Regions from separate parts of the Aequorivita sp. 609 genome, predicted to be linked through region 2. Evidence: riboswitches for the same ligand, from Rfam matches in the RefSeq annotation. Region 2 holds a riboswitch; the other holds the start of a gene.
What was found. A riboswitch is a leader RNA that binds a small molecule or an ion and turns the genes downstream of it on or off. The one in region 2 is predicted to bind S-adenosylmethionine.

Region 1: linked by a shared signal. The riboswitch ahead of H4O20_RS02450 (hypothetical protein) and the one ahead of H4O20_RS11985 (O-acetylhomoserine aminocarboxypropyltransferase/cysteine synthase family protein) in region 2 are both predicted to bind S-adenosylmethionine.

What each region holds. Positions count from the first base shown of each region.
Region 1 is NZ_JACJVM010000004.1:65,195-80,438, reverse strand. It holds gene H4O20_RS02470 (helix-turn-helix domain-containing protein) at 234-2,684, shown strand; gene H4O20_RS02465 (ZIP family metal transporter) at 2,691-3,359, opposite strand; gene H4O20_RS02460 (bifunctional 2-polyprenyl-6-hydroxyphenol methylase/3-demethylubiquinol 3-O-methyltransferase UbiG) at 3,359-4,090, opposite strand; gene H4O20_RS02455 (class I SAM-dependent RNA methyltransferase) at 4,149-5,306, shown strand; SAM-I-IV-variant riboswitch at 5,690-5,785, shown strand; gene H4O20_RS02450 (hypothetical protein) at 5,837-6,484, shown strand; gene H4O20_RS02445 (hypothetical protein) at 6,587-6,955, shown strand; gene H4O20_RS02440 (hypothetical protein) at 6,966-7,742, shown strand; gene H4O20_RS02435 (Sir2 family NAD-dependent protein deacetylase) at 7,755-8,441, shown strand; RNA gene ssrA (transfer-messenger RNA) at 8,822-9,220, opposite strand; gene H4O20_RS02425 (NAD(P)-dependent oxidoreductase) at 9,392-10,600, shown strand; gene H4O20_RS02420 (SDR family oxidoreductase) at 10,635-11,432, shown strand; gene H4O20_RS02415 (hypothetical protein) at 11,456-13,426, opposite strand; gene H4O20_RS02410 (DUF3857 domain-containing protein) at 13,452-15,244, opposite strand, start outside.
Region 2 is NZ_JACJVM010000035.1:35,682-50,925, reverse strand. It holds gene H4O20_RS12000 (response regulator transcription factor) at 1-432, shown strand, start outside; gene H4O20_RS11995 (M20/M25/M40 family metallo-hydrolase) at 579-2,123, shown strand; gene metK (methionine adenosyltransferase) at 2,276-3,532, opposite strand; SAM riboswitch class I at 3,890-4,008, shown strand; gene H4O20_RS11985 (O-acetylhomoserine aminocarboxypropyltransferase/cysteine synthase family protein) at 4,125-5,420, shown strand; gene H4O20_RS11980 (alpha/beta fold hydrolase) at 5,450-6,424, shown strand; partial or broken gene H4O20_RS11975 (aspartate kinase) at 6,519-7,598, shown strand; gene H4O20_RS11970 (OsmC family protein) at 7,737-8,171, shown strand; gene H4O20_RS11965 (pyridoxal-phosphate dependent enzyme) at 8,210-9,151, shown strand; gene H4O20_RS11960 (acyloxyacyl hydrolase) at 9,281-10,390, shown strand; gene H4O20_RS11955 (head GIN domain-containing protein) at 10,402-11,151, shown strand; gene gldA (gliding motility-associated ABC transporter ATP-binding subunit GldA) at 11,138-12,037, opposite strand; gene H4O20_RS11945 (bifunctional 3-deoxy-7-phosphoheptulonate synthase/chorismate mutase type II) at 12,449-13,531, shown strand; gene rsgA (ribosome small subunit-dependent GTPase A) at 13,597-14,550, shown strand; gene dtd (D-aminoacyl-tRNA deacylase) at 14,581-15,033, shown strand; gene H4O20_RS11930 (DUF3857 domain-containing protein) at 15,095-15,244, shown strand, end outside.

The DNA.
Region 1 (15,244 bases), on a different contig from region 2:
ACCTTTTAGTATTGGAGGTGATTAAAGCTTTTTTTGCTCTAAACTGAAATAACAAATTACCGATTTAATCTTTTAGGACTGTAAAACTGATTTCTACTCATTAATTGTTTCAAGGCTAAATTAATATTGATGTAACCTATAACCTGTAGATTTTAATTACCAATTTTATTTCCACGCTATATTTATTATATTTAATAACCCAAATACACTAATCTCCTCCACAATTTTTAGTTATGATTGAAAATCCTGAAATCGATCTGGCTTGGAACTTCGTCAATTATACCGATAGGAATATTTTTCTGACTGGGAAAGCAGGGACGGGAAAAACTACGTTTCTACATAGATTAAAAACGGGTTCCTTAAAGAGAATGGCAGTTGTAGCACCCACCGGAGTGGCGGCTATCAATGCCGGAGGGGTGACTATTCATTCCTTTTTTCAGTTGCCATTTGGTCCCATCTTGCCCGAGTCTGCAAATGCGCAAAGCAATTCTTTCTCTAAAAAATTCAGTAAAAAGAAAATCAATATTATTAAGTCTTTAGATTTGTTAGTTATCGATGAAGTAAGTATGGTGCGTGCCGATTTACTCGATGGCATAGACCAGGTTTTGCGCAGGTTTAGAGATAGAAGCAAACCCTTTGGTGGCGCCCAGCTTTTGATGATTGGCGACTTGCAACAGCTTTCGCCAGTAATTAAAAACGATGAATGGCAGCTTTTAAAACAATACTACAATACAGGATTTTTCTTTGGAAGCAATTCGTTTCAACAATCGAATGCGCTTACCATTGAATTGAAACACATCTACAGACAGGAAAGTGAGGATTTTATAAAAATATTAAACGAAATTAGAAATAATTCCTTGACTCACGAATCTTCCGAAATACTCAACAAACGGTATATTCCCGATTTTTCTACACAAGACAGCACTGGGTATATTACTTTGACCACCCATAACAATAGAGCTGACAGAATAAATGCTGCAGAATTGAAAAAGCTAAAAGAGAAAAGCTTCATCTACGAAGCAGAAGTAGAAGAAAAGTTTCCCGAATATACCTATCCTACCCATTTAGAGCTGAAGCTAAAGGTTGGGGCGCAAGTTATGTTCGTTAAAAACGACAGCTCTCCGGAAAAGCGTTATTTCAATGGAAAGATTGGTACTGTGGTCGATTTAGACGAAGATGAAGTACTAGTGCGATGCCCCGGGGATGAATTTGATATTGTTACTAGCCCAGAAATATGGAAGAATATTCAATACTCCATAAATCCAGAGACAAAGGAAATAATGGAAGATGAAATTGGTTCATTTACACAAATTCCGCTGCGTTTGGCTTGGGCTATAACTATTCATAAAAGTCAGGGACTCACTTTTGAAAAAGTAATTATCGATGCCCAAGAAGCATTCGCACACGGACAAACCTATGTAGCTTTAAGCCGGTGCAAAACTTTGGAAGGAATCGTTTTAACCGGTCCGTTCTCTCGAAAAAGCATTATCAACAATCTGGAAGTTGCTTCCTTTAGTAAAAATGCCGAAGAGAACCAGCCAGATGCTTCTATTTTAGAAACTTCGCAGATAGCGTATCAACTTAACTTGATTAACGACATTTTCAATTTGCATGGTTTTTTAAATCCGGTTAGTAGAGTTATAGATATCTACTTTAAAAATAAAGGCAGCATCAATGGAAATTTACTCGAACAATTAACCATTTTAAAAGAAAAAGGTGTGACCGAACTTTTAAAGGTTAATACAAACTTCCAAATTCATTTAAAAAACTTAAGTGAACACGAGGCTCCAGAAAGTAATGTTCAGCTACAGGAACGCTTTAAAAAGGCTGTTTTTTATTTTGAAAAGCACTTGCAAGATTTTGTTATACGACCTTTAGCCGATTTAAATTTTACCACAGATAACAAAGCAATTAATGAAGATATTACAAATCAGCTTAATAATTTGGAAGAATTGATAGCTGTAAAACAGTATTGCTTTAAAGGTTTAAAAGATGGTTTCAATACTTCAAAATACCTCGATTTGCGGGCTAAAGCCGCACTACAGGAAGTAGAAAAACCAAAACGCAAAAAATCCGACTTTAACGCTTCAACTGAAAATAATAAATTATTTGAATTACTGCGAGAACTCCGCACCATGTTTTCGGAAGAAGAAGCTATTCCACCCTATCAAGTTTTTACCCAAAAAGCGCTTTATGAAATGTGCGAAGTATTTCCCACAAACGTGAATCAACTGCGACAAATATCCGACATTGGAAAAGTTAGACTTAAAAAATACGGTGCGGCAATCCTGGAAGTAATTAATAATTACTGCGAAGAAAACTCAATAGAGCCAAAAAATGAAATCAAATTGGTTCCTAAAAAAAGTAAAACACAACAAATCTCTTTCAACTTATTCAAATCGGGAATGAGCATTGCCGAAATTGCTAAAGAACGAGGTTTTACCGTAGGAACTATTGAAAGGCATCTCAGCACTTTTCTTGCTACGGGTGAAATTAGAATCACCGAATTAATGCCTGTGGAAAAGTACCTCGAACTCAAAAAAATAATGGAAACCGAAGACTACAAGGGTTTTGGCGATTTAAAAAGCAAAATTGATGATAAATTCACTTATAGCGACTTACGAATGGTTGCCAATGCACTTCAACTCGAGATAGGCACGGAAACCTCAAGCCAATACTTCTAAAGTAAATTAAATAAAATAAGCAATGATTACAGCTAGGATAACTGCTGTCATTTTAGAAAGATTGAATTTATGGTTTTTAGAGCTTTCAAAAAGTATTGTTGTTGAAACGTGTAAAAAGATCCCTATCACAATCGCTGTGATTGGTGTTTCGTATTGATGGAAGAAGTCGTAATGAGTCGAGAGATAGTTCCCTAGAGGCGTCATTAAGGCAAAAAAGAATAGGAATAACAATGTAGTCGTTCTTTTATACCCAGCGGTTATAAAAAAGAAGGATAGAATGATGGCAACAGGCACCTTATGAATAATAATAGCCGTTAATAAATTGTTTTCTTCAGAAATTGGAAAACCTTCCATAAAGGCATGTATGCCTAAACTAATAAAAAGGACCCAAGGAAAATGTTTGTTTTCTGAATGAAGATGAATGTGTCCGTGTTCTGCACCTTTAGAGAAGAACTCTAGAAATAGCTGCAAGAGTATTCCGAGCATTATATATACTCCAATACTTTTAGAATGGTCTTCAAATACGTGTGGTAACAATTCAAAAACTGTTATAGATAAAAGAAATCCACCGCTAAAAGCTAGAAAAACTTCCATATTGCGCATTTCCTTTTTCTTTAAGAAAAGTGCGACTATGTAACCTATTACTACGGCTAAAAAAAGTAAAATATAATTCATTAGTTAAAAATCAGGATTAATCTTTCTGAGGTGTTTTCATCAAATTTATTGAGTTTGTAATCTCCAAAAACTGCTTTTAACGTTACTCCTGCCTTCTCAAAGTAGTCTTGAAAGTCTTCTAATCTTAATGCTTTTACTCTTTCAGTAAAATAATAGTCATCTCCTTCATCATTGAATCGGATATTTTTTATGATATAACCATCTTCAACATATTTTTCAATATCAAATAAAATTCCACCAATTTCTTTTTTTTCTGAAGGAACTAATTTTTTTATAGCTAAATCGACGTTTAAAAAGTCTATAACCCCATATCCATTCGATTTTAATTCAGATTTTATTGCTTTAATTGTTCTTAAGTTATCTTCTTCTTTTTCAAAATAACCAAAACTTGTATAAAGATTAAATACAGCGTCAAACTTTTTGGGATATGGTAAACACATATCGTGGACTTCAAAATGGAGCCTGGGTTTTTCGTATTGTTTAGCATAAGCAATACTTTCTTCAGAAAGATCTACTCCTGTTACATTAAACCCTTGTCGATATAAATATTTTGAATGTCTGCCTTTCCCACAGGCCAGATCTAGAATACTGTCGTTCTCTTTTAATTTTAAATAATTAGTAAGCGTGTTCATAAACAACGCCGCTTCTCTGTGGTCTCTGTCTTTATAGAGAATATGGTAATATGGCGTGTTAAACCAGGAAGCGTACCAATTGTTTTTTTCTTTTTGCATAGTTATCGTTTCGCACTGCTAAAATACTGTATTTTTGCAGTAAAACTGATTATATATTATGGTAAAGAATTTTAAAATGGTAGCTAAGACCCTTTTCGGGATGGAAGAGCTACTGGCTCAGGAACTTCGTCAATTAGGAGCGTCTTCTATTGAATTAGGAACCCGACATGTTTCCTTTGAAGGAGACACTGGCTTTATGTATAAGGCAAACTTATGCTGCCGTACTGCAATTAAAATTCTGAAGCCAATTACAGCCTTTAATATTTTCACAGAAGAAGATTTATACAAAAAAGTTTATGAGATGCCATGGGAAAACTATATGGACGTAAAAGGTTCGTTAGCAGTTAATGCTACTGTTTTTTCAGATGTATTTACACATTCTCAATATATCGCTTTAAAGACCAAAGATGCTATTGTAGATCGTTTTCGAGATAGGGAAGGTGTTAGGCCAGATGTAGATTTAGACCACCCTACCTTACGAATAAATGTACATATTGATCGTAATATCTGTACTATCTCATTAGACAGTTCTGGAGAGTCATTACACAAACGTGGTTATAAAGTAGAAAGTACCCTTGCTCCAATAAATGAAGTTTTAGCTGCAGGTATTTTAATGCTATCTGGTTGGCAAGGGCAGTGTGACTTTTTAGATCCAATGTGTGGGAGTGGAACTATGTTGACTGAAGCTGCAATGATAGCATGTAATATTCCACCTAATCTAAATCGTGAGGAATTTGGTTTTGAAACTTGGCCAGACTTTGATGTAGATTTATATGAGAAAATAGAAGAAGCAGCTCTTAAAAAAGTTCGTGATTTCCCTCATAAAATTTATGGTTTCGATTCTGATCCTGTTGCTGTTCATAAATCTAAGGAGAATATAAAAAGTGCAAATCTTCAAGAATTTATTGAGGTAAGACAACAAGATTTTTTTGAAAGTGAAAAACAGGGAGAAAAGTCGTTGTATATGGTTTTCAACCCGCCTTATGATGAAAGAATATCTGTGAATGATGTTCAGGAGTTTTATAGCTCTATCGGGAATACATTAAAACGTGGCTATCCTGGAACTCAGGCTTGGATGATTACTTCAAATATGGAAGCGCTTAAGTTTGTTGGACTTCGTCCTTCGAGAAAAATTAAGTTGTTCAACGGGAAATTAGAATCCAAACTTGTGCGTTATGAAATGTATGAAGGAAGTAGAAAAGCTTCTAAGCAGTAATTTTTTAGATCAATTTCTTTTTCAGGAAAATCTGACGTCATAAAAATTTAGTTTATTTCTAAGATATCGACTCGGTGATTATTAGAGAAATCGGTTATTGGCTTAGGAATAAGTTGATGATTGGAGTTTCTATTGAATACATTTTGCGACTCACTTCTTTGTTGTAATTGAAAAGTGATTTTTTACTTTACAAGATACTTTATTATATCTGCAACGGCACTTCAAACTGGCTCAACTATTATCTTGGGTTTTGAGTATATAATAAAACACAAAAAATTTATATACGCCGCTATAGCTATGTGTATTATATGAAACTGGTTTCATTGTCTATTGATAAAATCATAATTTATTCTTGTCTTATTTAAAAATAAATTGTATTTATGCAGTATCATTACGAGTTTCTTAATTGAAACAGCAACCTGCCCAAACAGGCGAAGGTGCTAAAACGATGAGCCGGTCCAGGAAAAATATGTTATCCTACACATTTCATTTGTTTTTTGTAATGGTTTAATTTTTTAATTAAATCTATTATGGAACATCTTTTATCAAGCAGAAGAGAGAGAGAACTGAATATCTCAAACTTCTTAGAAGTTTTTGAAAACTTGTCTGATGAAGAACTCATAGACAATTACAAAAGTGCGCATACAGCCAATATTGAGGGCGTACATTTACAAGCTTTACGTTTAATAGCTATTCGTAAAGCAATTATTAGGAGGTTTAATAAAACTCCAAATGATTTCAAAGACACTATTTTAAACATTAATGAAGGCTCTGGAATTCCAAATTTAAGCCTAGAAATAGAAGACCCAAAAATTCAAATCGCCAAGGAGATAAAGAAAAAATTTGCTACACAAACAGATACGGAATCTCAGGTAATTATTCATATCGATTTAGGTCCATATCGCGATGTTCAAAGATTGCGAATTTGGAATAACACTTACCTAAAATGCCATCAGACTGCAAGGAAGTCTAAAATGCTTTTTAGTGAAAATATCGCAGTATATCCTAACTGGTGCTTTGTTAAGCCTGGGACAATTTTCTCGTTCACTTTAATCTTCGAAAATCTTCCTAAAGACTGTCTCGCTTTTGATTTAATTGAAGATATACCAGAAATGGGTGGTTTCTTTTTCAAAGGAATAAGGAGGAACAATTCGAACGTTTATCATTTACGGATGTAGGAAAGTTTAAACGATATATAGCAACCTTAAAAAATACAAGAATTATTAAGGTGAAAGATTACCACCAACTATCACCTCCACAACTTATAATTAATAAATAATATGAATCCCACTAATGTCAATTTAAGCAATTCAAAAATCTCACAACCAATTGATGTGATTTTCTCTTCTATAGAAAAAGATTTTATTGATGTATCAGAAATCATTACACAAGATAGATTTCCTTATTTGTTATGTTTACCTGCTGAGAATGTCGTGGCTTTATTAGATTTCACCAATGTATCACCCTATGAGATTTGGTATTTTGATGAAGAATTTAAATTCTCTGGAAAAGGATTTAGTTTGATTTCGAGTAAAGGTTCTTTTAGAATTCAAACACTTGCTAAGTATATTGTATTGTGGAATAGAGAAAGCCAGTATTATAAAAAGTATGGGGCATTTAAATGTGATGAAATTTGTTTGATGGAATAAACTTGAATTTATGAGAAATAATAATAATACATTGGAAAACAGGCAAGAGTTTTTAGATAACGACCAGATGCCCATCGTCTTTTCAAGTCTAATAATAAATGTAGCCTCGGTCAACAAGAAGTTTGGAACATTGAAAGATTTTATGACAAAGTTTGATTTAAATGGACAGACTAATGGGAAACTATTAGTTGTAGCTGAGATGGTCTCTCCACCTTACAACCTTATACAAATTGTTGAAAATCGGCTTCGCCCTTTGGGTTTTGTAAATAAACGGGATTATGTATTTGCTGATGAAGAGTTAATACATGGTGCTGGAGATACATATTCACCTTACCTTAATCAGCCTCACCCTACTTGTAAAAATATTCCTTGGTTAGGCAGTTTAATAAATGCTGATGGGAACTTCGTCTGGTATAAGGAAAAGGTTGAGAAGGAGGTTCGAGAGGTTGATTTTCCAATCGTTAAATTTAATGTATGGAAAGAAATAGGTGTACAGAAGGCAGAGCAATCTGTATTAAGAAATATCAAAATGAAACATGGGGCTATTCCAGAGTCTAGATTAAAATATATGAAGAAACTGATTGAACTTGACGAAATGGGTCTTATCGAATTGTTTAATACGTACGTTGGGCGAACGCATTTCAGCATTGAAATGCAAAGCGATATAATGCTACTTCAGGATGAGCTATTAAAAAGGGATTTAGATTACAGTGCTATTTACGATGGTAAATCATTCTCGTTTGTTAAGAAGATAAAATTAGATGGGCAAAAAGTAATAACTATATAGAAAACCAAACTTATGAAGCACAAACATCACATAGTATTTTTTACCGGTGCAGGGATTAGTAAAGAAAGTGGCATTCCTACATTTAGAGACAATAACGGACTCTGGTCTAACCATAAGCTTGAAGAAGTAGCCTCTATAGAAGGGTTTAACAAAAACCCACAACTTGTATTGGATTTTTATAATGAAAGAAGAAGAGAGGTTGAAAAAGCTCAACCAAACTTAGCGCACAAATTAATTGCTGAATTAGAAGATAGGTATGAAGTGTCTGTTATTACACAAAATGTAGACAACCTACACGAAAGAGCTGGCTCTACAAATGTTTTGCATTTGCATGGTGAACTGACCAAATGTAGAAGTATTAAAGATAAAAACCATATTTACCCGTACACTAAAGATATTCAACTTGGTGATTTGGCAGCCGATGGAGGTCAATTAAGACCACATATAGTATGGTTTGGGGAAGAAGTTGCTGAAATTGAGAAAGCCATTACAATAGCTGAAACGGCAGATTTGTTTGTTATTGTTGGAACTTCAATGGTAGTGCAACCAGCGGGATCATTGTTACTGTCTGTTCCTGTAGATGCTCAAACAGTTTATATTGATATAAAGCCTGATGTGGAAAAAGGTATAAATTTATTAGTACTACAGGAGAAAGCTACAACTGGAGTAAAGTTGTTGGTTGAAGAGTATCTGCCTTAAACATTAGAACTTTTATTTTAATAGTTTTTTTATTGTGTAACCGAAAAGATTACAATAAAAAGTGTGATCTCCATAGGCACCAGTCCTGCAAATAGAAAACCACGGACTGCGTCCTTGCTTTGTAATTTTATTCCGAAATTTTGAGCGAGCTCAATTTCTCCATAAAACAACAAAACCACGCCTATCGGCGTGACTTTCTATGTGATCAGTGGAGCCGGGGAGGTTACAATAAAAAATGTGATCTCCATAGGCACCAGTCCTGCAAATAGAAAACCACGGACTGCGTCCTTGCTTTGTAATTTTATTCTGAAATTTTGAGCGAGCTCAATTTCTTCATAAAACAACAAAACCACGCCTATCGGCGTGACTTTCTAAGTGATCAGTGGAGCCGGGGAGATTCGAACTCCCGTCCAAACGTGCAACCATAATGCTTTCTACATGCTTAGTTTTCATTTAGATTTTCGTGAGATTGCCGGTCGAAAACTACCAACGCACTCCTTATCTTTACTTGAGCTTCACGATGCCATCAAAGCACTAGCATCGCTAGGTTTACTTTTACGAAGCCACTAAATCAACCGCCGTAAACCAAGGCCGTTGAGTGACTTCCTGCTTGCCCACCTTGTGGGCCGAGGCACATCCTACTATGATTCGGATTATGCAGCTAGGGCGTAGTTATTCTCGCCGTTTAAAAAGTGTGAAATATGATATTTACGAGCTATATCCCAGCGCTCGGCATGCTTACAATACAATTAGACCCGCTGTCAAAACCAGTCGGCCCCATTTATTTGTCAGTGATTTTCAGAGAATTAACAGAAATAAACAACGTTTACGCTACTTTTTCTCTATTATCTAGCTACTAACTAACGTGCAAAGATACAAGAAATCTATTACATTTGCGTTCTTATAAATTCCAATACTCATTTTTGTTCAAAAAATATACCAAAATGCCAATAACCTTTGCTATTATAAAAGAACGTAAGAATCCGCCAGACCGTCGCGTAGTTTTTTCACCAGAAAAATGTCAAGAAGTCATAAAAAAGTTTCCCGATGCACGAATTATCGTGGAATCTTCAGATGTTCGTATTTTTTCTGATGAGGCCTACCGCAATGCAGGATTTGAAGTTCTAGAGGATGTGTCAGAGGCAGATGTAATGTTGGGTGTAAAGGAAGTTCCCGTAGAGGCATTAATTCCTAATAAAAAATATTTCTACTTCAGTCATACTATTAAAAAGCAGCCGTATAATCGTAAGCTATTAAAGGCTATGTTGGAGAAAAATATAGAAATGTTCGATCATGAAACTATAGTAAATAAATCTAATAAGCGATTAATTGGATTTGGTTATTACGCTGGACTAGTTGGTGCTTATAATGGTATTAGAGGCTTAGGTTTACGCGATAATTTATACGATTTACCTAAAGTTGAAAACCTGCCAGATTTAAAAGCTGTAAAAGCAGAATTGGATAAAATTACCATCCCGAATATGAAAATTGTTCTTTCAGGAACAGGTAAAGTAACTAAAGGAGCAAAAAGAGTTTTAGACCATTTAAAAATTCGTGAAGTAAGTGATGAAGATTACCTTACGAAAGAATTTGATGAGCCTGTTTATTGTTTGATTGATGTTTCTGAATACAATAAACGTAAAGATGGGGGTGAGTTCAATAAAAGGGAATTTTATAAAGATCCTTCAGGTTATGAAAGTGATTTTATGAAATATGCAAAAGTGAGCGATATGTTTATTTCTGGACACTTCTATGGAAATAATGCTCCATATCTTTTTACTAGAGAAGATGCTAGAAACCCTGAATTTAAAATCAACTTTGTCGCTGATGTTTCTTGTGACATCGATGGTCCTGTTGCCTGTACAATTCGAGCTTCTACAATCGCAGACCCTTTTTATGGATATGACCCTATAACCGAAAGTGAAACTAAATTAGGCGCTCCTGGATCTATAGCTGTAATGGCTGTAGATAACTTACCTTGCGAATTACCTAAAAATGCAAGTGAAGGTTTTGGCGAAATGTTTTTTGAACACGTAATACCAGCGTTTTTTAATAACGATAAGGATGGTATTTTGAAACGTTCGCAAATGACAACCGGCGACGGAAAACTTACTTCAAATTTTGAGTACCTAAAAGATTATGTAAATGGTGTTGAGTAGATACTCATTTACATAATTGCAAAAAAAATTCTAAATTATTGAACGAGATAAAAAAATAGGAATTGTAACAGGAGCTGCTTCTGGCTTGGGATACGAACTTGCTTTATTATTAGCAAAGGATGGGTATGATTTAATTTTAGCAGATATTGATGCTGACAAACTGCAACAAGCTAAAGAAAATCTCGCAAGTCAATACGCTTCAGAAATTCAACTTATTGTAAAGGACTTGAGTAAGAGTAATGTTGCAGAACAAATTTTTGAAGCTACTCAAGGCAAACCTATAGACGTATTAATCAATAATGCAGGTTTTGGAATATTTGGAACTTTCAGCAATACCGATTGGCAGCGTGAAATGGATATGCTAAACCTTCACGTGATGACTACAACACATTTAACCAAGTTAGTTTTAAAAGGAATGCTTGAAAGAGGTGAGGGGAAAATTTTAAACATGTCCTCTCTTGCAGCATTTCAGCCTGGGCCTTTAATGTCTTTGTATTATGCATCAAAAGCGTATATACTTTCCTTTTCAGAAGCTATTGCCAATGAGCTAAAGGGTTCAGGGGTTACGGTTACTTGTTTATGTCCTGGACAAACCAATACATCATTTCAACAAGTAGTTTCAAATGGTGCAGATGTATCGAATAATAAAATTAAATTTAATATTGGATGTCCTAAAGAGGTAGCTAAATATGGTTATGAAGCAATGCTCAAGGGAAAAGTTGTGGCAGTTCCAGGTAAAATTAATAGGTTTCTATCTAGACTTCCTCGCTTTCTACCGAGACGTACTTCAACAGCAATAATTCGTAAAATACAAGAAAAAAATCGGGATTAATAGTGGTTTATTACTATTGAAAGTTAAATTCTTTTTAAGTGAATAGGCTCTTCGTTTTGAACTTTAATTAGTTCAGTAAAAAATTCTTGTAGTGATTTATAAGCTTCTGGAGCAAAACTTGGATTGTTCAGCTTTACGCTAAGTCTGATATTTATTTTACTCCCTGAAACATCGTAAACCACTGAAAACTCGCCATCATTTTCTGGAAGTTTTAAAATCTTATTGGCAGGAACTTTTTCAATTTTATACTGATCGTTGACATCTATAGCTATTAAGTAATTGTTCATTACGGGAAAACCAAAATCTATAGGGAAAATTCTTTCTCTTTTCACAAAAGGATTTTCACCAAAATATGTTTCCATTAAAAACGGATATAGAAAAAGATTATCTGCTATTGGCTGTTCGTGAAGCGCTAATTTAAAGGTCTCTTTATACGGCTTGTCTAAGTCTTTTTCATTTTCAATTTTAAGATCTGAAATTTCCAAGCTTTCATTTCTACTTTGTTTCTTTCTGTCGATTATATCTTTTCTGTAATCGTTGTACTCTTTTCGCTCTACAACCGATACATATCCTGTAGAGACTTGACTTGCTTTCCCGGTGAATAATCCAGATTCGTCTGCAGTAAGTTGCATATTTACATAATGCAGGTTTTTGTTAAAAGGAATGATTTTTTCCCAATAACTACCTTTGTTAAAGTCCATTAAACGCCCTTCTGTGCTAAGAGCGCGGAAGGGTAAGACGCCAAAGGGTGTGAATTTGTCTGTCGCATCTAGAAAGTACTTGTTATCTTGAATTTCTAAGACTACAATTGCATAAATAAAATCGGCAATTACAGGGTATTGCTTTGTAGGGAGGGCGTAATCTCGTGTAGAAATAAGCATTGTATTTACATTCAGACCTGCTGCATCAAGTGCGTTGTATAGAGCGAAATTAATCTCATGACTGTTTCCAGATTTTTCATTAAAAGCATCTTTAACGCGCACTTCTTCCGAATACCCATATCGCCCATTCCAATTCATATTGCTTTGAATGTAGTAGTAAATGTCTTTTGCCTTTTCCACCTTATCTTGCTTTGAAAATAGGGAAGCTGGAAGTTCATTTTTAAAAAACTTGGAATGCTTAAGTTGTCGTCCGTAATCTTTATCATATTGAAAATGTTTATCTACATCTTTCCATTCATTGGTATATCGGTGAACTGTTCGGTTAAAGTCTACAAATTCAATAAGCTCATATTTCATGCTAGCTAAATAGTTGTCGGGAGAAAGCATAAACTTCTCCTCTTTTACGGCTGGTACATTTATCATAGCGTAAGTCGCTTTTTCACAATCGGCGTGAACATCAAAGCCTTCAATAGAGAAGCAGGCTTTAGATTTAATTGCGTCATTAATATATAAAGGTAGATTTCCGTAAAGCGTTCTATTGTATTTAAAATTACCAGGAATGTCGGTATACAGTTCTACATATAATTTTGGAAGTGGTCCTTGAAATTTCCAACCTCGAATATTTGAAAAGTAAGTAGATTCTACTCGGTAGGTATATTCTAAAATACTACCGTTCTGTATGTTTGGGAAAGTAAATTTTTTAATCGACCATTTGGGGGTTTCATCTGTAGTAAAAATATCCTTATCACTTACAAATGTTTTTACAGCACCATTATGGGTTATCGCGGTAATCTTAGTGACCTTCTCACTGTTATTCTTTTTGTTGTAAAATGGTATTCTTACTGTCGCTTGATCGAATTTACTAATGTCAAACACTTTTGTTTTTACGTGAACCTCTTTAATTAGTTTCACCTGATTATCCACTAGTTCTACATAATTCTTAGCGCTTTCAAAAAGAACAACTCCAGCTGCTTCAGGATCTTGATGGTACGAGTTTATTTCGAAGTCTTCGGAAGTAGGTTCGCCAAATACCGCAGTTTTTCGTGTTTGTGAAAATGTAAAAGTGAAAACAAATAAAAATAAAATTAGGATACTGTGTTTGAAGTAAGGCATATTGGTATTATAAGGAATGGTTGGATTATATTTTTTTTAAAATTATGGGTTCATCTTTAAGCATGGTAACCATAGTGCCAAAAAATTCTTTGAGGGCTGGGTATGCTTCGGGAGCATAACGATATGAATTTAATTTCATATTAAAACGAATATTCACTTTGTTGCCATCAGCTATATAGGTTACAGAACATTCGCCATCGTCACCTTGAAGTTTTATGCTTCTACTAGAAGGGAGGTGTTCTACCTGATATTCTTCACCTAAATCTATAGAAACCAGATAGGTATTGGTAAATGGAAATCCAAAGTCTATAGGATAATTTCGCTTATCTAAATTAAATGGGTTTTTAGAAATATAGGTTTTATTGAAAAAAGGATGAAGTATTACTTTGTCGCCTACTATTTCAGCTTCAACAGTTACCTCATAGTTCTCTTTAAGCGGTTTCTCAATATTATTAAGCTCCTCTATTTGAAAGTTTTCAACCTCAATCCCAGCTCTTTTATTTTCTTGATTTTTTATGTATTGTTGAAGAGTTACTTCTTCAATAGCATTTCGTTTTTCAAATCCTATATAGCCATAATTAGCCTGATTTACTACTCCTTTAAAATGTCCGTTGCTCTCGGCCGAAATTTTTGAATGTGCAAATAGAATGTTTTTATTATAAGGTTTTATAGGCATCCAATAACTGCCTTTGTTAAAGTCCATTACCCGACCGTCAATGTTAAGAGCGCGAAATGGAATTATACCGAAAGGTGCTTGCTTATTGGTAGCGTCTAATAATATAAACTCATCGTTTATCATTAGTACCGATATTACATAGTTAAAATTTGAAAGTATCGGATAAACTTTTGTGGGTAAGCCATTTTTACGTGTAGACAATAACACAGGTTTAGCTTTAAGACCTGCGGCTTCGAGAGCATTAACTAAAGATAAATTTATAGCAGATACACTTCCTAATTTATCTTTGAAAGCTTCTTTTACGTTTACATTATAGTTAAAGTACTGTCCATTCCAAGTGTATTCATTTTGAATAAAACTATATACAGCTTTAGCCCGTTCTAGTTCGTTTTCAATATTTAAAATATCTTTTGGTAATTTTCTTCTAAAATAGTTTTTTTGAACAAGTTGATCACCAAAATCCTCGTCCTCTTTAAATAGCTTATCTATATCATTCCAATTTCGGGTAAAAACTTGTTTTTTCCATTCAACATTAAAACTCTTAAATGATACTGGTTCATAAACTATTCTTGAAACGTAATTTTTTTTTCCAAGCATATATTCTTCTTCGCTAAAAGAGGGAACATTCTCCATTGAGAATAAGTGAACTTCAGAATCAACTCTTTTATCATTTGGAAGCTTAAAACCATTCTCTTTGAGGGCCGTGTTGTTAATTACTAATTGCTGATCACCATATAATATACGGTTATACTTAAAATTGACAGGCATTACTGTTTGAAACAAACTATAAATTGTAGGTAGTTCATGTTGAAACTCCCACCCATCTAGGTCATAAAAAAACGGAGTTAATTTTGTGTATTTGTATTCTAAAATACTTCCATCTTGAACATTTGGAAAGGTGAATTTTAATGATTTTCTAGTATTAGACTCCTCTACAGTAAAGAATGCACTTTCGGGAACATGGCTTTGGTCGGTGCCATTGTGAGTTATAGCTTCATATTCTAATACTTCTTCTTTATACCTGCCATTTCCTTCATAATAAGAAATAGTTACATCTGTATAATTAAACTTTTTAGCATTTAAAACTTTAATCTTTCTATAAACTTCTTTAACAAGATAAATACCAATTCCAACAGACTTAG
Region 2 (15,244 bases):
AAATATCCGCATATCAAAATAATTATGCTAACTGCCTTTGACAATGACGAACATATTTTCAACGCTATAAAAGCAGGTGCCGATGGATATTTGCTGAAAGAAATTAACCCCAAAGATTTATACGAAGGTATTTTTGAAACACTAAATGGAGGTGCAGCTATGACTCCTTCTATAGCTATGAAAACTCTAAAACTACTTCGAAATCCTATCGATATTCAAAACCTAAGAGATAAAGAACAAATCTCCTTGTCCGCTCGTGAGGTTGAGGTTTTAGATCAATTAAGTAAGGGTTTGACTTATACTGTAATTGCAGAGCATCTTTTTTTATCGCCTAGCACTGTGCGAAAACATATTGAAAATATCTACAAAAAACTTCAGGTACACAGTAAGATTGAAGCTGTCCAAAAAGCGAGAAACCACAATATTATTTAATACTTTAGACCTTCCCTATCATTTAATACTTAGAATCGGGCATTTTCTATTTCTGTGGTTTGTTTGTAAAACTTTTCTTAATATAAAATATATTGTAGTTTTAGCTTTTACATTTAAAATTTGATACCGAACACAAACCCTTCATTATGAAAAAACTATTGACACTTGCCTTTTTAATGTCGGCAAGCTTTACAATCTCTGCACAAGAGAAAGATCCTGTAATTGATAACATTTTAAAGGAGGCTTACGAAAACTCACAACTAGAAACTCTTGGTCACGAATTAATGGACGACATTGGTCCGCGATTGGTGGGAACCCCACAAATGCAAAAAGCACACGATTGGGCGGTTGCAAAGTACAAATCTTGGGGAATATCTGCCGAGAATCAACAGTATGGTGAATGGAAAGCTTGGGAGCGAGGTATTACTCATATAGATATGGTTCACCCTAGAGTACAATCTTTAAACGGAACTCAATTAGCTTGGAATCCTGGAACATCAAAAAAAGGTGTTACTGCTGAATGTATTATTCTTCCAGAAGTAAAAGATTCTATATCATTTCAAAAATGGCTTCCTAATGCAAAAGGTAAGTTTGTGATGATTGCAATGAAACAGAGCACAGGAAGACCTGATTACAACTGGGAAGAATGGGCAACTCCAGAGTCTTTTGAAAAAATGAAAAATGAAAGAGAAGCTCAAACTAAGGCTTGGAATGAAAATATTAGTAGAACTGGCTACAACCGAAGAAGTATTATTTCTGCATTAGAAGATGCAGGTGCAGCTGGAATTATAGATAGCTATTGGTCTAAAGGTTTTGGCGCTAACAAAATTTTTGCGGCGCGTACTAAGAAAATACCAACTGTAGATATTCAATTGGAGGATTACACTATGTTATATAGAATGGTTGAGCATGGTGATAAACCTAAAATAAATATAATAGCACAATCTAAAGACTTAGGTGTAGCTCCTGCTTTCAACACTATTGCTGAAATTAAAGGAACTGAAAAACCCGACGAATATGTAATTCTTTCTGCTCATTTTGATTCGTGGGATGGAGGAACAGGTGCTACAGACAACGGTACTGGAACTCTTGTAATGATGGAAGCAATGCGTATTTTGAAAAAAGTGTACCCAAATCCTAAACGCACAATTCTAGCTGGGCATTGGGGAAGTGAAGAGCAAGGACTAAACGGATCTTCTGCCTTTGTTGCTGATAATCCAGAAATCGTAAAAAATATGCAAGCAGCTTTTAATCAAGATAACGGTACAGGGAGAGCTGTTAAAATTAACGGAGCAGGATTCTTACACTCTTACGATTATATTTCCCGTTGGTTAGCTGCAGTACCAGACACTATTAGCAAGCATATTGAAACAACTTTTCCAGGATGGCCGTCAAGTGGAGGTTCAGACAATGCTAGTTTTGTAGCTGCGGGTGCACCTGCTTTTAATTTGAGCTCTTTAAGCTGGAGTTATTGGAACTATACTTGGCACACCAACTTAGATACCTACGATAAAATTGTTTTTGACGATGTGCAACACAATGCTATTCTAGCTGCAATCATGGCTTATAAAGCTTCGGAAGATCCAGAGTTTACCTCTAGAGAGCAAATAAACCTTCCAATTAATAAACGAACTGGCGAGCAACAAAAGTGGCCTACGCCAAGAACTCCAGAAAGAAAAGGAGGAATGTAAACCTTAAATGCACCAAGTAAAAAATCCCATATTCCAAAGTATTCAATTGGAATTTGGGATTTTTTTATTTTTATAGAATTGAGAACTATAAATGTAATAGGTTTCGACTTTAGTTTATCCTGAGCCAAGTCGAAGAGCTCAACCTGACTTTGTTAAATGTTAAAAGCTTTTTTTACTTTATCGACATATTCCAATTTTTCCCAAGTGAAAAGCTCAACTTCTTTTTCTACTTTTCCGTTGTACGGGCTTTCAAAAGTTTTAGTGATGGTTTGAGGAGTTCTTCCCATATGTCCATAAGCAGCCGTTTCAGAATAAATAGGCTCTCTAAGTTTTAATCTTTTTTCAATTGCAGCTGGGCGCATGTCAAAAATCTTTGCCACTTCTTTAGCAATCTCACCATCAGTAAGATTTACGTTTTTAGAGTTGTAAGTGTTTACTAAAATTGAAGTAGGTTCTACTACACCAATAGCATAACTTACCTGTACCAAAATCTCATCAGCTACACCTGCAGCAACAAGGTTTTTAGCAATATGTCTAGCCGCATAAGCTGCACTTCTATCAACTTTACTTGGGTCTTTTCCGCTAAAAGCACCACCACCGTGAGCACCTTTTCCACCGTAAGTATCAACGATTATTTTTCTTCCTGTTAAGCCTGTATCTCCGTGTGGTCCACCAATCACGAATTTTCCAGTTGGATTAATATGATAAGTAATATCATCGTTAAATAATTTTTGAACGTGCTCAGGGAATTGCTTCTTAACGCGAGGAATAAGAATTTTCTTTACGTCATTTTCAATTTTTTTAAGCATAACCTTGTCGTCCTCATCAAAGTCGTCGTGCTGTGTAGAAACAACAATTGTAACAATTTTTTGTGGAATATTGTCATCGCTGTATTCAATTGTAACCTGGCTTTTTGAATCGGGACGCAAATACTTTATTTCGTCCTCTTCTCTTCTAAGCGCTGCCAATTCATACATTATTTTGTGTGAGATATCCAATGCCAAAGGCATATAATTCTCTGTTTCTTTGGTAGCATAGCCAAACATCATTCCTTGGTCTCCAGCACCTTGTTCCTCTTTATTTTCGCGATCTACACCTTGGTTAATATCTTGAGATTGTTCGTGAATTAATGAAATTACCCCACATGAATCCCCACTAAATTGATACGCGCCTTTAGTGTAACCAATTTTATTAATTACATCACGGGCAATCGTTTGTACATCTAGATAAGTATTGCTTTTTACTTCTCCAGCAAGAACAACCTGACCGGTGGTAACTAAGGTTTCACAAGCAACTTTACTTTCTGGGTCGAAAGCTAAAAAATTATCTAAAAGCGCATCACTAATTTGATCTGCAACTTTGTCTGGATGTCCTTCAGAAACGCTTTCTGATGTAAATAAATAAGCCATAATCTGTATTAAATTTTTAAAAAACATTAAAAACGACCTAGAATAAAATGTTTTAAGACTTGCCTAATGGCTTATGACATACATTTATGTGAATAGCCTAAAGTCCTATATTTTATAGTCTTAAGTCATTTATTTAAAAAAAGATTTGACGGGTCGCGACCTTGGGAAGTTCTCACTGCCTTTAGCATTTTTTAGGGAGGTTGCAATCAGTCAAATCTTTCCTCTTAAATTATCTGCTGCAAAAGTATAGAATTAAAATGAACTGAAGATTTGTTTTAAAAATTTTTGACAAAAAATTAGGTTATTAATTTTTTCCGACCCTATATTTGCACACACAAAGTTCAAACTTTTATTGAAATGTTATCAAGAAAGGCCGAGGGAATAGACCCTATGACGCCTTAGCAACCCTTTCTCCGGAATGAAGGTGCTACATTCTACAACTATCCTGAATTATTAGGATTGATGATAGATAACGACAAGTCAGTTTCTTTTCTGAAGCTGCTTTTCATTTATTCTTTTTAACATTTTTCTATTGTCCCGAATTTATTTCGGGATTGGTTTAATCTATTTATTAACTCAAAAAATTAGAAAAATGAGTACAAAACACAATTTCGCAACAAATTTGTTGCACGCAGGACACGACGTAACCGCAAATGGTGGAACTAGAGCAGTCCCAATTTACCAAACTTCCAGCTACGTTTTTAGAGATACAGACCATGCGGCGAATCTTTTTAATCTCTCCGATGCAGGATATATTTATTCTCGTCTTAACAACCCAACTTGCGATGTATTGGAAAAACGATTAGCAGCTTTGGAAGGCGGTATTGGTGCAGTTACAACAGCTTCTGGTGCAGCTGCTGTATCAACAGCATTGTTGACGCTGCTTCGTGCTGGCGATCATATAGTAGCATCTAGCAGTTTGTATGGCGGAACTTTCAACTTGCTGAATGTTACTTTAACGCGGTTAGGCATTACAACAACTTTTGTAGATGCTTCTAATCCTGAAAATTTTGGAAATGCCGTTAAGGAAAATACGAGAGTTATATTTATCGAATCGATTGGAAATCCCAAATTAGATGTTCTTGATATAGAAGCTATTGCCGCTGAAGCAAAAGAGAATAAAATCCCGTTGATTGTTGATAATACCGTTGCTTCCCCAGCCTTATTGCGACCTATTGAATACGGAGCAAACATTGTAATCCATTCACTTACAAAATACATAAACGGAAACGGGACAACTCTCGGAGGGGTTATAATCGACGCTGGGAATTTTGATTGGACCAATGGTAAATTCCCTGAATTTACTGAGCCATCTGCAGGATACCACGGATTGATTTACGCTGATGTTTTAAAAGAAGCTGCTTTTATTGCCAAGGTTCGCCTGGAAGGTCTTCGCGATTTTGGTGCAGCTTTAAGTCCGTTTAGCGCTTTTCAAATTTTACAAGGATTAGAAACCTTAGAAATCAGAATAAAAAAACACAGTGAAAATGCACTGAATTTTGCGAAATGGTTACAAAATAGAAAGGAAGTAGCTTGGGTAAATTACCCAGGTTTGGAAGATAATAAGTATTATAATTTAGCTCAAAGGTATCTTCCAGAAGGGCAAAGCGGACTTGTAACTTTTGGTGTAGAAGGCGGATATGAAAGTGCTAAAAAAGTAGTTGATAGCGTAAAAGTTTTTTCACTTTTAGCAAATATTGGCGATACAAAATCTTTAATTATACATCCTGCAAGTACCACTCACCAACAACTAAATGAAGTAGACCAAGCCTCATCTGGGGTGTCTCAAGATTTAATCAGACTTTCCGTGGGATTGGAAAATATAGAAGATTTAAAAGCTGATTTAGAACAAGCGTTTCAGGAAGTTTTTAAAGAGCAATTGGTTTAAATAAAAATAATCTTCTTACAGCTAAGATAATGTCTCAAATCACACAGCTAAAAATAAAAGAATACACCACACAAAGCGGTTTGTGCTTAAAGAACCTTCCCTTAACCTATGAGGTTTTTGGGAGGGAATTAGGCTCAGCTCCAATTGTTTTGGTAACTCACGCGCTAACAGGAAACAGTAATGTATGTGGTGAAAACGGTTGGTGGAAAGCTTTAATTGGTCCTGAAAAATGTATAAATACTAATAAATACACCATTCTTTCATTCAATATTCCAGGGAATGGATACGACGGTTATCTCATTAAAAATTATGAAGTCATCACAAACTACGATGTTGCTAATTGGTTTATAAACGGATTAGAACAACTTAAAATTTCATCAGTATTTGCTGGAATCGGAGGTTCGTTAGGAGGAAGTATTTTATGGCAAATGGCAGTTTTAAAACCTGCATTATTTCAGAAGTTAATCCCTATTGCTACCGATTGGAAAGCTACCGATTGGGTAATTGCACAATGCAGAGTGCAAAAGCAACTATTAAATAATTCAGAAAATCCTGTTCACGATGCACGCATTCACGCGATGACATTTTACAGAACTCCACAGTCTCTTAAACAAAAATTTAATAGAAGTTTAAATGAAATTGCTTCATTGTATAATGTAGAAAGTTGGTTGCTTCATCACGGTAATACGTTGCAAAACCGCTTTCATTTACATGCCTATAAGTTGATGAATCATTTATTGATGACTGGCGGTTTACAATCTGAAGATGAGTTTTTACAATTAGCTTCAACAATTGAAGGAGATATTCATTTGGTTGGAATAGATAGCGACGGATTTTATTTAAATGAAGAAATAAAACAGACGTATTCTTTATTAAAAACTAAAAAAAGTAAAGTGCATTTTTCTGAAATAAATTCTATTCACGGACACGATGCTTTTTTAATAGAATACGAACAATTGGCGGAAATTCTGAACCCCATCTTTAATTCAGAAGCCTTGCTGTAAAACAAGCAAGAAATTAATAAAACAAAAATTTATGAGCACTCAAGTATTAGATAACGAGGTGTCGAACCTTATAGATTTAAATAATATAAAAAAGAAGAAAATAAATATTGCCATTTTCGGACATGGCAATGTTGGTCGCCATTTAATAGACCAAATTATATCCTCTAAGGAAGAAATATCTAGAAGGCGCGATTTAGATTTGAATATTTTCGCAGTTGCAAATTCAAAAACAGTTTTGATTAAGCAAAAGGGTTTAAATGAAAACTGGTTGGAAGAAAAACAGGAATTTGGACAAAAATTTTGCGTAGAGGATGTTACTTCCTTTGCAAAAAACCACAATCTTCAAAATCTGATTTTAGTTGATAACACGGCTGATGCTGAATTTGTGCATAATTATGAAACCTTTGTTGAAAATGGTTTTCACTTGGTATCTTCAAATAAGATTGCCAATACTTTAAACTTGAAGTTTTACCAAAAACTTCGAAAAAAGTTAACTGCAAAAAAGCGTCATTATTTATATGAAACAAATGTTGGAGCTGGACTTCCATTGATAGATACCATTAAACTATTACATCTTTCAGGAGAAAATATCACTCGTATTCGAGGTGTGTTTTCTGGTTCCTTAAGTTATATATTCAACACGTTTTCAGAGTCTGATAGAACTTTTAGTTCAGTTTTAAGATCGGCAATTGATAAAGGATATACTGAGCCTGACCCGAGGGAAGACCTTTGTGGTAATGACGTTGGAAGGAAATTGCTTATCTTGGCGCGTGAATTGGATTTGCACAATGAATTGAAAGATATTACAATTCAGAATTTAATTCCTAAGGATTTACGGAACGTTTCAAAAGAAGAGTTTTTGGGAAGATTGAAAGAGTTGGATGTTCCGTTTCAAATTAAAAAGAAAAACCAGCCAAAGGACTTTGTTTTTCGATATGTAGCAGATTTGCACGGCGATTTGTCTAAGGAAACGGGAGCTCTTTTAAATGTAAGTTTAGTAAGTGTTTCTAAAAATAGCATGTTAGGTGCTTTAAAAGGAAGCGATTCAATTTTTGAAATATACACAGAGAGTTACGGTGATAATCCAATTGTAATTCAAGGCGCCGGAGCTGGTGCAGCTGTTACTGCTCGTGGTGTTTTTGGAGATATTTTGAGAATAAGTGATAAAGATTGAAAAAGACGTAAGACATAAGACCGCTTCGCTAAAAGACATAAGGCTTATGACAAAAAAAATCCTGTATAAATTAGTCCTACCTCCTACGTCTTACAACCTTAAGTCATTTCTAATTAAACGATAAATAAAATATAAAACATGAAAGTTACCTTAAACAGAATAAACGACAATTATCTTTTTGAAGCAAAAGGCGCCTCGGGCGTTCCCGTTTTCATCGATAGTAAAACCGACGAACCTTCCAAAGGCGCAAGCCCAATGGAGCTTTTATTAATGGGTGTTGGGGGATGTAGTGCCATTGATGTTATTTCAATATTAAAAAAACAAAGACAAGAAATTACTTCTTATAAAATGGAAGTAGAAGGTCAACGCGAAGAAGTTCGTGAGGCAAAACCATTTAAAGCTATTCACGTAACACTTTATTTGGAAGGTGATATTGATGAAGCTAAAGCAGTTCGCGCAGCAAAATTAAGCTTCGAGAAATATTGTTCAGTTTCAATAACTATGGAGGCTTCGGTAAAAGTGACTTATAGCATTGAGTTAAATGGAAAGAATTTAAATATTCTAGAGGGTTAAGCTAAACTTGTATTAGGTTATATCTAATTTCCATTTAAATGATTCCATCTCAGCGTGAAGTAGAAGAGGCTTATGAACGTGTGAAGCCATACGTTCACAATACACCTGTGCTAAAATCCGCTTTTTTAAATGAAGTTTCAGGTGCTGAAATATATTTCAAATGTGAGAATTTTCAGCGAATGGGTGCATTTAAAATGCGTGGTGCCGTAAACGCTATCCTTCAACTGTCTGAAGCTCAGAGAAGGGCAGGAGTTGTAACGCATTCATCAGGAAATTTTGCACAAGCTTTGTCCTTAGCTGCAAAAAACTTGGGAGTTAAAGCATATATTGTAATGCCTAAAAACGCACCCCAAGTGAAAAAGGAGGCCGTTAAAGGTTATGGCGGAATCATCACAGAATCTGAATCAACACCAATGGCCAGAGAGCAGGAAGCCGAGAGGATTCAAAATGAAACTGCGGCAACTTTTATCCATCCTTCAAACGATAAAAATGTAATCCTTGGAAATGCGACTTCAGCTTTAGAATTGTTAAAAACGCATCAGAATTTAGATTATCTGTTTGCGCCAGTTGGGGGCGGAGGATTAATTGCAGGTGCTTCTGTTGCAGTAAAATATTTCGGAAAGAATCGTAAAACTATTGGTGGAGAACCTTTTGAAGTAGATGGTGCTTTCCGAAGTCTTCAAACAGGAAAAATAGAGTCCAACAAAACCACAAACACCATCGCCGACGGACTTAAAACATCTCTTGGGGATGTTAATTTTCCTATTATTAAAAATTTGGTTGCAGACATAATCAGAGTTGAAGAAACCGAAATAATTTCAGCAATGAAACTCATTTGGGAGCGTTTAAAAATTGTTGTAGAACCTTCTAGTGCTGTGGCTTTAGCTGCTCTGCTTCGCGAGAGACAAAGATTTCAGAATAAGAAAATTGGAATTATTATTTCAGGGGGAAATGTGGATTTAAAAAATTTACCATTCTAAATTTTATTTCAAATTAATATTCTGTAAAAGCTTAGGGGTGAACGGTAAAGGTAGAAGCGAGAAAAAGAAAAGAAATGCTCTAATTCAATGTTTATAGTTTAGTTTATCTTTATCGCCGATAAAAAAAATATGAAGCATTTTCTTTTAAAATTTACTGTTCTTTTAATTAGTCTTCCATTTTTTTCTCAAGAAAAAGAGTTGAAGCCTGTTTCCTTAGAAGCGGATTTTTTCTACGGAACTATTCTAGAACACAATTCCGATATTCAGCATGTAATTACGGGTCATCCCACGGGTTTTATACTTTCTTTTAATCGAAAAACTTATGGTTTTAATGAATGGCAGCGTAGATATAACTATCCAGACTGGGGGTTTACGTTAGCGCATCAAAATCTTCACAACGAATTTTTAGGCAAAGCTGTAGGTGTTTACGGCCATTTTAATTGGTATTTTTTAAACAGATATTTAATGTTACGTGTAGGACAAGGAGTTGCTTATGCCTCAGATCCTTTTAACCCCGATACAAACTATAACAACAGTGCCTACGGAAGCCATTTGCTAAGTTCAACTTTTTTGAAAGGAAATTTTGTGCGTGAAAATATTTGGAAAGGTCTAGGTTTCCACGCAGGTTTCACACTCATTCACTACAGTAATGCAAATTTAAAAGCACCTAATAATAGTACCAACACCTTTGCATTAAACGCAGGTTTGAGCTATCAATTAGATTACAAAGAATTTCCCGAGTATATTAAAAAAGAAGATTCCCTTAGTAGAACTTATGCCGAAAAATTCAAATATAATCTTGCTTTTAGAACTGGTATAAACGAAAGTGATGTAATAGGTTTAGGTCAGGAGCCTTTCTATGTAATTTCAGCATTTGTAGATAAAAGAATCAATTATAAAAGCACCTTTACAGCAGGTGTTGATATTTACTTTTCAATGTTTTTAAAAGAATTGATTAAATATCGTTCAATAGCCTATCCTGAAGACGGCCTGTCTGGGGATGAAGATTATAAGCGTGTTGGGGCTTTTATTGGTCACGAATGGCGTTTTAATAAAGTTGCTTTTGTAAGTCAGTTAGGGTATTATGTTTACTGGCCTTATGAGTTTGAAAATAGGGTTTATAATCGATTAGGATTAAAACGATATTTCTTTGACGATAAGGTGTTTGCGGCAATAACATTGCACGCACATTGGGCAAAGGCCGAAGCTGTTGAATTTGGAATTGGGTATAGGCTTTAAGTACGAAAAAAATGAAGAAAATAGCATATCTATTAATAGTGTTACTAACGGTTAGCTGCAATTCAGATTCTGGTTGGGACTGTACGCAAACCGCTGGAGATATAATACAAACTGAAGTTGGTGTTCCCGAGTTTACCAAAGTTCTAGTTGCTCAGCGAACAAAGCTTATCGTACAGCAAGGGGAAGAGCAAAAAGTTGTGGTGGAAACAGGTGAAAACTTGTTAAGCGATGTTGAGGTTTCAGTTGTGGATGGTGTGCTCAAAATTTATAATCACAATTCCTGTAATCTAGTTCGAGATTACGGCCTGACAAAAATTTTTGTAACCTCTCCAAATCTTACTGAAATTCGCAGTAGTACGGGGTATTTAACTGAGAGCATTGGTGTATTGAGATATCCCAAATTGAGTTTGCTTTCGGAAGATTTTGGGATGGAAGATGAGTATCATACGAATGGCGATTTTAAAATTAATCTAGAGGTAGAAAACCTAACAGTTTCGGCAAATGGGCTTTCTAAGTTTTACTTAAGTGGAAAAGCTACAAATGCTAGTTTTGGATTGTATGCTAGTGATTGTAGAATTTATTCAGAAGACTTAGTAGTTCAAAATTTAAATGTATATCACCGAAGTACGGGACCAATGGTGGTAAACCCTCAACAATCAATTAAAGGAAAAATTGTCGGTTTAGGCGATGTTATATCTAAAAATAAACCTCCTGTAGTGGAAGTTGAAGAATTATATCGTGGTAGGCTTATTTTTGAGTAGTAAGTTCGGTAAACAGCTTTTCTAAGGTTGTGTTTTTCTGATGCAGTTGAAGGATTTTTAAGCCATTGTCGTGCGCAAAATCAAAAACTTTTCCTCGCATATCTTGTTCGGTATTGAAGTATAGCTGATATACAAAACCTATAGAGTTCTCAACCTTATCAATTTTGGGAAGTTGTTGTAAGGCAACATCTTCAACACGATAGTCGAATTCTACTTCAATAATTTGTTGCTTGTTCTTTTTAAGGTCGGCGAGTTTCTTGTCTAAAACAATTTCTCCTTTATTTATAATAATCACACGGTCGCAAATAGCTTCCACTTCCTGCATAATATGGGTAGAAAGCAGCACTGTTTTATGTTCCCCAACATTCTTAATTAGCTGACGTATTTCAATCAACTGGTTAGGGTCTAAACCGGTTGTAGGTTCGTCAAGTATTAAAACATCTGGATCGTGAAGCAGTGCATTTGCTAATCCAACACGTTGTCTGTATCCTTTTGAAAGTTGTCCAATTTTTTTATTTGCTTCAGGGGTAAGCCCGGTTTTTTCAATAACACTTTCAACCTCAGATTTTGGAATATTATATATACCTGCATTAAAAAGAAGGTATTCCCTAACGTACATATCTAAATAAAGAGGGTTGTGCTCAGGCAAGTATCCTACACTCTTTTTAACCGAAATATCGTCTTTAGATACTTCAAAATCATTTACAATTGCAACACCTTCCGAAGCAGGAAGATAGGTGGTTAAAATCTTCATCATTGTAGATTTTCCAGCACCATTAGGGCCAAGAAAACCAACAATTTCACCTTTTTCTACTGAAAATGAAACATTGTTCAGCGCTTTTTGTTCGCCGTAGGTTTTGGTTATATTTTCTACTTTAATAGACATATTGAAATAAGTTGAGCAAAGTTACACAATGAACGCATTTAAACTTTTTAGATTGTAGAAATTTTCAAAGAGTTTAATAAAATGGCAAATTAAGTCTTTTTAACAATACATAAATGTTTACCTTAGCACTATATTATTACAAGATGAACACGATTTTAAACATCATTAACCTTTGGCAATTCTATTTTATAAAATAGGAGCGGGATGGTTGTGTAGTTAATTGTATTATAAAACATTTAAAGTCCCGGAAAATTTCTGGGACTTTTTTTGTGTAAAAGAAATAATAACAGTTTAATATCAAGATAACTAATATTATAGTTGGCTAATTATCTTTAAAACATTGTATTGTGTTTACTTTGCAAATGTTTTGTTTGGAGGTACAAAACCCTATTAGAATTTAAAGTTTAGTATATGGAAAACACTAAATCATTGCGCAATTGGTTGAACGCTATGGAGCTCTCTCATCCTTTGGTGATTGCAGGACCTTGTAGTGCAGAAACAGAAGAACAAGTTTTGAAAATAGCGCATCAGTTAAAACAAACTGACGCCACGGTATTACGTGCAGGAATTTGGAAGCCTCGTACAAGACCTGGAAACTTTGAAGGCGTTGGCGCTTTAGGATTAAAGTGGCTTCAAAAAGCAAAACAAGAAACAGGTTTAATGACTGCTACCGAGGTAGCAAATGCCAATCACGTAGATTTAGCGTTAAAGCACGATGTAGACATACTTTGGGTAGGAGCAAGAACAACTGTTTCACCTTTTATTGTTCAGGAAATTGCTGATGCTTTAAAAGGAACCGATAAAATTGTTTTGGTAAAGAATCCCGTTAACCCAGACTTAGCCTTATGGTTAGGCGCTGTTGAGCGATTTTACGCATCAGACGTAAAGAAACTTGGGGTAATTCATCGTGGATTTTCAACTTATGAGAAAACTCGCTATAGAAACAATCCCGAATGGCAAATCCCTATTGACCTTCAAAATAAATTTCCAGATTTACCCTTAATATTAGATCCTTCGCATATTGCAGGACGAAGGGATATCATTTTTGAACTTTGCCAAACAGCTTTAGATTTAAACTACGATGGCTTAATGGTTGAAACGCATTACGACCCTGATAATGCTTGGAGTGATGCTGCACAACAGATTACGCCAGCAACCTTAGATAAGATGACAGTCGATCTTAGAATTCGAAAACAAGAAGGTGATGCCGTTGAGTTTAACAACAAGCTAGCAACACTACGTACACAAATAGATGTAATAGACCGTCAATTAATCGATTCTCTAGGGAATCGTATGAGGATTGCCGATAAAATTGGCTTGTTGAAAAAGAAAAACAATGTAGCCATTCTGCAAACAAAGCGATGGAATGAGATTTTAGGAAAAATGATTTTAGAAGGAGAAGAAAACAACCTCAGTGAAGAATTTATTTTAAAAATATATAAAGCTATTCATCAAGAATCTATTAACCATCAGAAAAAGGTGATTAATGAATAGAGTCGTAAAAATTATTGAGTATTTTCGTAAATCTTGAATACTAAACATTGAATCAATGAATTATAATGAAAGGCATAGTTTATAAATCTACCGGAAGTTGGTATTCTGTTAAGGCAGAAGATGGAACTTTTTACGATTGTCGAATTAAAGGGAAATTTCGCATTGGCGGGATAAAAAGCACAAACCCTGTAGCGGTAGGCGATCACGTATTGTTTGATGTGGATAACAAAGGAGATGAAACGGTAGGTGTGATAAAGCATATTGAAGAGCGTGAAAACTATATCATTCGTAAATCGGTTAACCTTTCAAAGCAAACACACATTATTGCATCAAATATCGATGTTGCGTTTTTACTAATAACCCTTAACAACCCACCAACGTTTACCACTTTTATAGATCGATTTTTAGTTACGGCAGAAGCTTATCATATTAACGCTGTACTTCTTTTTAATAAAGTTGATACGTACAACGAAGACGAATTGCTTGAAATAAAGTACCTAGCAGCAGTATATCGAAATATTGGTTACGAATGTATAGGTATTTCAGCCACTACAGGCAAGAATATCGATAAGGTAAAAGCCATAATGAAAGACAAGGTAACAATGTTTTCAGGGCATAGTGGTGTTGGGAAGTCTACTTTGGTAAATGCAATTGAGCCTGGATTAGATTTAAAAACTTCAAAAATTTCTGAACAGCACTTACAAGGGCAACATACTACAACTTTTGCTGAAATGTTCGACCTTTCTTTTGGCGGGCAGATTATTGATACTCCCGGCATTAAAGGCTTTGGTGTGGTAGAAATTGATAAAGAAGAATTAGGAGACTACTTTCCCGAGTTTTTTGAATTAAAAGAGCATTGCAAGTTTAACAACTGTCTTCACTTAGAAGAACCCCATTGTGCTGTAAAAGAGGCATTAGAAACAGAGGAAATAGCCTGGTCTCGATACAAAAGTTATCTGCAAATTTTAGAAGGCGAAGAAGAACACTTCCGAAAAGATATTTATAACAACGAAAAGTAAATATTCAATTACAAAAAGTATTAAATCATAATGCGTGCATTAATTCAAAGGGTTAAAAAAGCATCAGTTACCATTGAAGGAAAAATTTATTCTGAAATCAATCAAGGTTTGCTTATTTTAATAGGAATAGAAGCTGAGGATACTCAAGAAGACATAGATTGGTTGGCTGGTAAAATAGCTAAATTGAGGATTTTTTCGGATGAAAACGACGCTATGAATCTCTCTGTGCAAGATGTTGAAGGTGAGTGTTTAGTAGTAAGCCAATTTACACTTCACGCAAGTACAAAAAAAGGAAACCGCCCATCGTTTATAAAAGCAGCTAGGCCCGAAATTGCAATTCCCCTGTATGAAGAATTTATTCTGCAGTTAGAAAACATCACCAATAAGAAGGTTAAAACTGGAAGCTTCGGCGCGATGATGGATATTTGTTTAATAAACGACGGGCCTGTTACAATTTGGATTGATTCAAAAAACAGAGAATAATTCCTTTAACCTTTTTTTAACTTTTATAATTTTCATATATTGGTCCGCTGTAAAGCCAATTATGAAAAAAATTACCTGCCTTGTATTACTTCTTTACACAGCTATAACATTCGCCCAAAACGATTTTTCAATAGCCTCTATTAATAAGGAGTTGTTGGAATATTCTAATAGTGTGTTAATAGACGAGAGTGTTGCCTTAGATGTTACTAAT